3 regions of the Paenibacillus sp. RS8 genome follow, and region 3 is predicted to be linked to each of the others. Evidence: riboswitches for the same ligand, from Rfam matches in the RefSeq annotation. Region 3 holds a riboswitch; each other region holds the start of a gene.
The links. Region 3 has a riboswitch for cyclic di-GMP ahead of ACDZ28_RS11650 (transglutaminase family protein). Riboswitches for the same ligand answer to the same signal wherever they lie in the genome.

Region 1: it holds a riboswitch for cyclic di-GMP, as region 3 does, so the genes downstream of both, ACDZ28_RS07215 (NPCBM/NEW2 domain-containing protein) here and ACDZ28_RS11650 (transglutaminase family protein) in region 3, are expected to answer to the same signal.
Region 2: it holds a riboswitch for cyclic di-GMP, as region 3 does, so the genes downstream of both, ACDZ28_RS19635 (DUF6612 family protein) here and ACDZ28_RS11650 (transglutaminase family protein) in region 3, are expected to answer to the same signal.

What each region holds. Positions count from the first base shown of each region.
Region 1 covers NZ_CP168131.1:1,336,625-1,339,908, reverse strand. Annotated here, with positions in the region: gene ACDZ28_RS07225 (EAL domain-containing protein) at 1-162, shown strand, start outside; gene ACDZ28_RS07220 (hypothetical protein) at 278-844, shown strand; cyclic di-GMP riboswitch class I at 1,002-1,088, shown strand; gene ACDZ28_RS07215 (NPCBM/NEW2 domain-containing protein) at 1,344-3,284, shown strand, end outside.
Region 2 covers NZ_CP168131.1:4,144,571-4,147,854, forward strand. Annotated here, with positions in the region: gene ACDZ28_RS19630 (copper amine oxidase N-terminal domain-containing protein) at 18-1,235, shown strand; cyclic di-GMP riboswitch class I at 1,349-1,440, shown strand; gene ACDZ28_RS19635 (DUF6612 family protein) at 1,550-2,398, shown strand; gene ACDZ28_RS19640 (serine hydrolase domain-containing protein) at 2,695-3,284, shown strand, end outside.
Region 3 covers NZ_CP168131.1:2,289,415-2,292,698, forward strand. Annotated here, with positions in the region: gene ACDZ28_RS11640 (GtrA family protein) at 1-266, shown strand, start outside; gene ACDZ28_RS11645 (class D sortase) at 301-951, shown strand; cyclic di-GMP riboswitch class I at 1,076-1,156, shown strand; cyclic di-GMP riboswitch class I at 1,265-1,345, shown strand; gene ACDZ28_RS11650 (transglutaminase family protein) at 1,359-2,168, shown strand; rRNA gene ACDZ28_RS11655 (16S ribosomal RNA) at 2,582-3,284, shown strand, end outside.

The DNA of each region.
Region 1 (3,284 bases), 950 kb from region 3:
AAAATAGCTAAACAATTTTTACAAAAAGCTTTAGAAATCCAATCCGTTCCTTTAGCAGAAGGTGTGGAGTTTAGAGAGGACTTTGAATGGCTTAAGCAGAGTGGTTATCAGTTGTTTCAGGGATATTTATTTGGAAAGCCTGATCCTATTCCCAAACAGTGATCCTAAGGAGCATATCTCCGTCTAGAGGATGAGATGGATTTCAGGTCAGAGTCTGAGTACAGGTAAACCCCGGGGTTGTATAATTAAGGTAATTGAGAAGGGGGACGGGATGGATATGAAATGGCATAAGTACATCACGCGCTGGGCGGATTCTAGAGGGTTAGGTGGACGGGAAATTGATTATCAATGGCCGTCTCCATCATTTCCGGTGGTAAGTATCCGCAGCAATTTAGGTCGATACTCAGGTCAGGGGTATGGTCACGGAAGCAAGCCACAAGTGAAGACGGCTGTTGGTTTAATTGCTATTGGAGATGTAGCTATAGGCTTGATATCCATAGGTGCAATAAGCGTCGGTGTACTATCCGTAGGTGCTATATCACTGGGGATGTGGTTAGCGCTCGGAGCGATAGCACTTAGTTGGCTTGGCTTTGCCGCGGGAGCAATTGCGATTGCAGGAGTGGCTGTGGGAGCGATCGCGATAGCCGAAAAAGCATTGGGAGCGATAGCCATAGGCGATACGGCGTTTGGGGCGATAGCCATAGGGCGAATCGCTGGAGGTGCGGTAGCTATTGGACAATGGGCATATGGTGTAATCGCTGTTGGAGAGCATGGTTTCGGGTTAATTCCGATCACGGGTGATGTGTGGAATTGGTTCCGGCGTTTGTTTGGGCTAAGAGATTAAGCCGCTAAGCAGTTCTAAAGTATCATTCATAGTCTGGGATAGTTAATAAAAAATATCTATCAGAACAGAAAAACTAATTGCAATTACCTATTCGGATTTCATACCAATTAATCATGCGATCAGATGTAGCGTTATGTTACTCTTTGTAATGTATTCGAAACTTCATAGGCAAACCTATGGAAATGTAGGGACGCAAAGCTATAGGGACTAAGGTTATTATAACTATTGTCAGCCAGCTGCCAAAGAGTGTATTACGCTTTTTGTTAAAATATAAGTGAGTATAAGTTATACACCTATACTTAATGTCTTATATTTCTCGCTTAAACGCGTATCGTCCTTAGAAGGGCGTCGGGGCGTTTATGCTTGTTAAAGTTTAATAAAAATTAAGTCTTAATTTTTATGGACTTTATACGCAATCAAGCTACTCTTTTGGGGTAGTTTTTTTTGTGCCCATTTTTGGGTACTGAAGAGATTCATATTACATCTGGGGGTAGAAAAGATGAAAAAAATGATTGCAATCGCTACATCGGCAGCCATGATAGCCAGTTTTTCGAGCGAGGCAGGTTATGCTTTAGCAAGTGATGTAAGCAAGGTAAGTGTAGTGAACAGCGTAGTACAAAGCAAAGCTGAGCTATTAAGCAGTGCGTCAGTTATTCCGTTTGATCTGTATGGAAAGGCTATCCTTAGCGCTTATAACGATGTTTTTAAAATGAATCCTGCAAATATTAAATCCATCACGAATAATGGTGGCAACTACTCAGGTTCACCAATAGCTAAGGCTATTGATGGCGATATGAGTACGCATTGGGAAACGGGCAAACCGAATAGCTCAACGTTTACGAACGAGGTTGTCTTTGTTTTTAATGAGTCCACGGAATTAAATAGAATCGTATATGCTGCAAGACAATCCGGTGCAAAGGGTAAGGGGTTTGCTCAGGAATTTGATATTTATGGCTCAACTACGGATGCAGGCGATTTTACACTAATATCCTCTGGAGAATATAAAGGCGGAGCAGGAGATGTTGTGGAGATTGAGTTTGCACCTACAGCTTTCAAGAGACTTAAATTTGTCTACAAAAAAGCTAACCAGGATTGGGCGAGTGCGGCTGAATTTTCTTTTTACAAAGAAGATGCCATATCGGCAAAGATGAAAAACTTATTTACAGATGATACCTTGAGTCAAGTTAGTGCAGCATTTAATACGGTAGAGAAGTTAACCGCTTTAGAACAAGAAGTGCAGTTACATCCACTGTACACGCAGTTTCAAGCAGATATAGAGAATGCAAAGGTGCTTCTGGAAAACCATCAAGTAGAGGAAACGGCAGCTAAGGTTTCGAAGTTAAAGGGGTATGGCACAGCATATGAAAATGCCTATAGCGAAGCTTACAGAATGCCAAACTCAAACGTATCAAAAGTAACGGTGAATGGTGGAAGCTACCCAGGTACGAAACCGGAATACATGCTCGATGATCTGCCGAATACACATTGGGAAACGAACAAAAATAATGACGACAGCTTCACGAATGAAGTCGTGTTTGAATTAGCACAGGCCAAAGTATTAGACAGAGTGGCTTTCCTGGCTAGAGATAATCGCAAAGGGTTCCCAGAAGCTTTTGAAATCTATGCATCAGAGACGAGTAAGGGAGAGACCTTTCAGCTCGTATCTAGCGGAACCGCGACTAGTACGAACGACTTTCTGGAGTTTAAATTCGAGCCTACGAAGTTTAAAAGATTGAAATTCAAGTTCACAAAAGCCAATATTAACAGACCTTTTGCGGCTGAATTTAGATTTTATACAGAGGATAAAGTAAGCGAAGCTGTGAATGGTATTTTCACAGATGGAACGATGAGTGCGGTTGTTCCTGCTTATAATAGCGCCAATGCAATCAATGAATTAGAAGAGGCGGCAAAAGTACATCCGCTCTATCCAATCCTTAAAGACTCATTGGATTTGGCTAAGAAGCTAGTAAATGGTGAAGTTCAAACCGAAGGCACCATTATTGAGGCTGAACAGCGTGGGGATATGAAAAAGCATGCACAGCAAAACCTGAGAATTGGTTTCGGTACGAACAACCAACCTACGGGACTCGTTGCAATGCCTGGAGATACGATCAATATTTATGTAGATGCAGCTTCTACTGATAAATTACCTGCAATAGTATTTTCGCAACAAGAGGCGGCTTGGAATGTTTGGGCTAGAAGCGTGCAATTACGTCCTGGTAAAAACACTATAACCGTTCCTGAGTTTGCGACGAATAGTTATTATGCACATGATGTGACTAAGGGCGGTACAGTGTATATCGTCAATCCATATACAGCTGAAGAACAAGGGAAAGCACCTTTGATCCGGTTTGAGGGGCTTACGAAGATCCCTATGATGACAAAGACCACAGATCCAGAACAATTCAAAGCCTTCCTAACCACCTACAAACAAAAATTA
Region 2 (3,284 bases), 1.9 Mb from region 3:
AGAATAGGATGTGTTAAATGGTTAGAAAGTTTGCGGTTCTTTTACTGAGCTTTTGCTTGATAATGACTACACCGCTTGTTATAGGGACAGCGTCTGCTGACAAATCTATTCAGTTGTTTGTGAATAATGTAAGGGTTGCTGGCGTTCATCCGATCTTAAAGTCTGGTGTTATGTACGTGCCATATCGCCAATTTTTCTCCGCCATGGGTTATAAGGTATCATTTGATCCCGATACTCGTAAAATCTCAGGGGTCATAAGAGGTGCTGAAATCGAATTCTGGGCTGGTGAGGCTATCATCTACTACGACGGAGTGACTTATTATTTGGATAAAGAGATTCCTGTCCTTAATGGACAAGTGTATCTTCCTCTTCGTTTGGTTAGTAACTTAGCGAAATATTCGGTTAGTTATGATCAATCTAAGCTATCCGTGAGCTTGAAACCGTACGGAGAGGGTCAGGACGCTGCTATTCAAGAACTACTTACGAAATACTACGAAACGTTTAGTCCCCGTTTATTAACATCTGATAATCTTAAATTAGGTTATATGAATCTAGAATATGATTATGAAGCTAATCAACCAATCAGTGAAATCGCAGTTAAAGACTTCAAAGTGACAATAGATCGGATTGAATACACTTCTGCTAGTGAAGCGAATCTTCAAGTAACTTACATTAAGAACACAGAAGAATTGAATCGAGAAGCTGTGTATCTTTTCGATATTCGATATGAACGAGGACAGTGGAAGATCGCGAATGATAGCTTGATTTTTAATCGTATGGAGCTTCCTGCGGATATTGATAAGAAAGCTGCGGCTATTATGGAGAATCATCAAACCGAGCAGAATGCCGTATTGGCAGATCTAAGAACCTATTACAATGCGTATAACTCCGAAAATCTTGATCTTACTACCCAATATACAGACCCCTCGATTATTAAAGAATGGAATGCTGTTGTGTTCAGTTCGGTGACATGGGAAAGTATGATGAAGGGGCACTTTGCCAATTCTGAATCGAGGTACTTGCTAACCGACGAACGAGTCGTTTACCTAGGAGAAAAGGAAGCTGTCGTCCAAGGGAAACTCGATTGGAGCGATGTTACATACAATGAAGGGGGGGACAATGATAAATACGAAGCTCTTATTTACTTGAAATATGTTAAGGGTCATTGGACTTATAATACTGACACCAGCCTAGACCAGGATTTTGATGAAAGAGAAAACAGCAATTTGAATTAAAATTAATCTATTACCTTTATTGTGAAGATAAATGGAAGATAAGTCGTTTACAGGTAAATATGACCATGCTAAAATTGGCAAAGGGACAAACATCCTTTAAACTAATTGAATGTCCGCGTTAAAGGTAAAATCATCGAAAGATGATGACACAAAGCCATGGGTCTAAAGCCTTTCTACAGAAGGAAATGATCGCCAGGCCGCCATAGGGATGTCTTATGGATAGTTCTGAAGGACGTGTAGTCTATTTCGGGCTGTTTTTATTATTCCAACCTATACGGCGTTACATTATCGCAAGGGGCCGAAAGGGGAAGTACATGAAGAGTTTTTTTAAAACAATAGGTACAGGGTTGGCAGCGGGTGCTTTATTGCTGTCCGGAACGGTCGGATGGATGTCTAATCCTCAAGTTGTGTCTGCAGCTACGACAGCAGCAGTCACTGCGGATCAAATGATCAGCAAAGTAACGGCAGCCTCCAAAGCACTAAAGAATTTCCACTTAGATGTGACCAAAAAACAGGATATTCAAAGCGGAGGGGTGCGTATCAGCAACACCAACACACTGAAGCTGGATATCAACCGTCTGCCGAATTTTGCCGCAGCAGGCACCGTCGATAGCAGTCTTTTAAAAACATCTTACAGCCTGTATGCCAATGACAAGGAGTATTACTATCTTGTAGACGGAAGTGAGCTTATCGATGAATCTGAAGACGAGGGTTACGACGATGACGGGGAGCCCATCGATCCCAATGCACAGTATTGGCTTGGACTGGAGAAGGCGGAGTGGAATGCTTTTTACTCGAAAGGTCAATATGATCCTGTTTCCATGCTTGATTCGGTCAAAAGTTATAAAAAATCGATGAAAGTCAACAATGTTGGCGCACAGACGGTCCTACAGTTCACGATAACTGATCCGACAGCAGCTAAGGGAATAATCGCGCTGTATGACCAGGAGAATCTCTGGGATGGTGAGACCGTTCAACCGAAAAGCGTAACTTGGAAATTGTTCGTCAATACTAAGACCTGGCAGACGGAAAAGCTGACAGTCGATCTGAGTTATGTGCTGACCAGTGACGGAGAAAAAGATACATACACCACGAAAATTGAAGCTAAATATTCCAAGAATAACAAAGGTACAGCCATTGTAAAGCCGGCTGAACTAGAATAATAAAGGCATTTCATATCGAGTAAAAAGCGCTGTTCAATAGAGCAGCGCTTTTTGCTCGATTCTTGACAGTGGCTACCGGTAGTGAGATCAGTAAAGAATAGTTAAATATATAATTGACCTTCCATTTATTAGGGTTTTAGCGCATGCTATTTATGTAATTAATAAACTGAATTAATTTATAAGTACGTGAAATATCATGTTGTAACTATTACATTGACAAGGTATTATGAGTTAGGTGTATATTTACATTTATGATAATTTATTGCGTGTTTATTAAAATTAGGGGAGTGTGAACGATGTTATCATCCACAGAGCTTAGTAAGCTGCACGAAGTGAATTACAGGGAGGACCGCTTAGAGGCACTTAATCATTTTTATGGGGATCTCTGTGATAAGAAAGTAGCTGATGGTTATATTTATTCTCTAAGTCGTTATGGGAAAATATTTGCTAATGGTGCCGGGGGACGTTTCAGTTACGAAGAAGACAGCACCCAAGAAATGAAAACGGATACAATCTTCCGCATTACTTCAATTACAAAGCTGTTTACAGCGACAGCGATCTGGCAGCTTGCGGATAATGGTAAGATTTTTATGGGGCAGCCTGTTAGTTCTATTCTACCAGAGTTTGATGCGGATCCTTTTAAGCCGATTACAATTGCCCATTTACTGACTCATACCTCCGGCATTGCACCAGATCATGGCACTATAAGTGATACTTACTATAAAAGTGCTTGGTGGTATATTTATGAATCTGAGGTTGGGAAAGAAAACTGGATTCAAGCTGGACTTTCCTATGGGCTTCATTTTCCAGTAGGGACGCAATGGATGTATTCATCGTTCGGATATGTGATCTTGGGTGCAATTATCGAGAAAATAACGGGTGTTTT
Region 3 (3,284 bases):
TTTCTTATAGTGCAGGGACAGCGAACAGCTTTATTTTGAATAAAAAAGTTACCTTCAAGGATCACAATCGTGGCAGTAAAGAGGGCTTTGATAAGGCTCAGTTGCTGAAGTTTATCATACTGAATCTGGTAGTGCTCGGAATATCGCTGTTGCTAATGCATCTGTTGACTGACAAACTAGGCATTCAAGTGTTGATCTCTAAGGTATTAGTAACGTTTGTGACGGTGATCATTAACTTCTTCGGAAGTCGTAAATGGGTATTCTAAAGTGCAGTAGAACCAATCCACGGAGGTGAAAATCATGCGTAAATTCTCGTATGTGCTCATACTGGCTGGGATCCTTATCATGCTCTATCCAAAAGCTAACGAATGGTATAACGACTGGCAGCAGGAGAAGCTATTAGAAACGGCTGAACTGAGCACCATCGAAAGCACTCCACCACCTGATCTGAAGAGTAGATATGCCGAGGTCACTCAGCTACTAGCAGAGGAATCCGTTCTAGATGCACAGGCACAGCCTCAAGAAACAGAAAAGCCAGAACCGGAGATTGAAGTGGGCGGCAAAGTTATCGCATTAATAGAGATTGATAAGATTGATCTGAAGCTGCCAGTATTAGAAGGAGCAACAAAAGCAAATATGAAGCATGCTGCGGCGCATATGAAAGAAACGGCCCCGCTTGGAGAAATCGGGAACGCCGCAATAGCTGCTCATAGAGCTAGAACTACGGGCAGATTGTTTAACAGATTGAATGAAGTTGTGGTTGGGGATGTAATCACGGTAAAAACGAGCGATCAGGTATATAATTACGAGGTTTATGATATTTCTGTTGTACTTCCCAGTGATGTGTCTGTTCTTGACGGGAATAACAAGGATAAGATTCTTACTCTAATTACGTGTGACCCACTAGTAGATCCTACACATCGTTTGATTGTTCATGCTAAGCTTACCTAATAGTTGATGAGAAATGACAAGAGAACTGAAATACAGAGAGATAACTATAAAATAATAGTAAAACTAGCAATTTTGTTCTTGTTTACGAGGATAAATATGGTAGTATAAGACTATAAAAGCTAAACACGATAAACGGCAAACCTATCGAAAGGTAGGGACGCAAAGCTAAAGGGCCTTCCCGTAAGGATGGCAGCCAGTTACCGAATGAAGAGGCTTTTTTTGTTTTTATAAAATATATAAGAACCTAAGATTCATATTTCTACTTGGACTGATTCTGTTAATTTGTCTAGCGAAATTAGAACAGATAGAGCTTATACGATAACGGCAAACCTATCGAAAGGTAGGGACGCAAAGCTAAAGGGCCTTCCCGAAAGGATGGCAGCCAGCTACCGAAAGGAGTTTTATCCGTGAAAAAGGTTTATTTTATGATGGTGGCGCTGTTCGTGCTGATTACTTCGGTTCCAGTAAGCACAGCTCAAGCTGCAAGTGCAGATTCAAACTGGTTGAATACATCCAAATTGGCTCAGGGTGTAATCGGTATTAACTACGATATTCCAAAAGATAAAAGAGTTAAGCTGATGATCACAAAAGATAACAGTAGCTATACATACAATTTATATGCTTCTGGACAAGCTGAAGACTTCCCTTTGCAACAAGGGAATGGGACTTATAAAGTTTCTGTTCTTGAGAATACAACGGGTAATAAATATAAGGCTCTCTATTCTGAAGTAGTAGATTTAACTATGAACGACTCAAATTCCGTATATTTGGGCTCTGTACAGAATGTGAAATGGAGTTCTTCTGATAAAGCAATCGTTAAGGCTAAAGAGCTTACAAAAGGTAAAACAACAGATGAAGAGAAAGTTAAAGCAATCTATAACTATGTAGTTGCTAATGTGCAATATGATTATTCTCTTGCTAATAATGTAACAACAGATTACATTCCGAACATTAACAACACTTTGAATACTAAAAAGGGAATCTGCTATGACTATGCTTCTCTTTTTGCCGCAATGCTGCGTAGTGTAGATGTGCCTGCTAAATTGGTGATGGGGAATACTAGCTACGTTACGCAATACCATGCATGGAATGAAGTATTAATGGATGGGAAATGGGTTACTATTGATACCACGGTAGATGCATCGGCAGCGAAGAGTAAGAAGAATACGGATTTTATTAAGGCTTCAAGTAAGTATACTGCAGCAAAATACTATTAATTTGAAACGCTAGAATCATAACTCTATTAAATAAACAACTAGCTTAATTATTAAGCTAGTTGTTAATTTTTCTATTAGGGGTTGCTTTTCTATGAGTAGATAGGTTATTATAGTTAAGCGTTGTTAGACAGCGTACAGGCAATGTTTGAGAGAGTTATATAAACGGCTTTCGAAAAATAAAGCTTGCATTACTGAGAATAACGTGATATATTATAAGAGTTGCTGCTGAGACATTAAACGGCGCCAACGAGAACTTGATCTTTGAAAACTGAACAACGAGTGAGTAGGAAATCACGAAAGTGAAATCCAAAACTGATGAGTTTCACAGCGTATTTTACGCTTTTGAAATTTCATCGTGAGAATTAATTTTCTCGTCAGATGTTTCAAAATGAGCATATCGCTCTTTTCAATACTAATTGGAGAGTTTGATCCTGGCTCAGGACGAACGCTGGCGGCGTGCCTAATACATGCAAGTCGAGCGGAGTTATTTTGAAAGCTTGCTTTCAAAATAACTTAGCGGCGGACGGGTGAGTAACACGTAGGCAACCTGCCCCTTAGACTGGGATAACTACCGGAAACGGTAGCTAATACCGGATAATTTCTTTTTTCTCCTGAAGGAAGAATGAAAGACGGAGCAATCTGTCACTGAGGGATGGGCCTGCGGCGCATTAGCTAGTTGGTGGGGTAACGGCCCACCAAGGCGACGATGCGTAGCCGACCTGAGAGGGTGAACGGCCACACTGGGACTGAGACACGGCCCAGACTCCTACGGGAGGCAGCAGTAGGGAATCTTCCGCAATGGACGAAAGTCTGACGGAGCAACGCCGCGTGAGTGATGAAGGTTTTCGGATCGTAAAGCTCTGTTGCCAGGGAAGAACGTCCGGTAGAGTAACTGCTACCGGAGTGACGGTACCTGAGAAGAAAGCCCCGGCTAACTACGTGCCAGCAGCCGCGGTAATACGTAGGGGGCAAGCGTTGTCCGGAATTATTGGGCGTAAAGCGCGCGCAGGCGGTCATTTAAGTCTGGTGTTTAAACCTTGGGCTCAACCTAAGGTCGCACTGGAAACTGGGTGACTTGAGTACAGAAGAGGAAAGTGGAATTCCACGTGTAGCGGT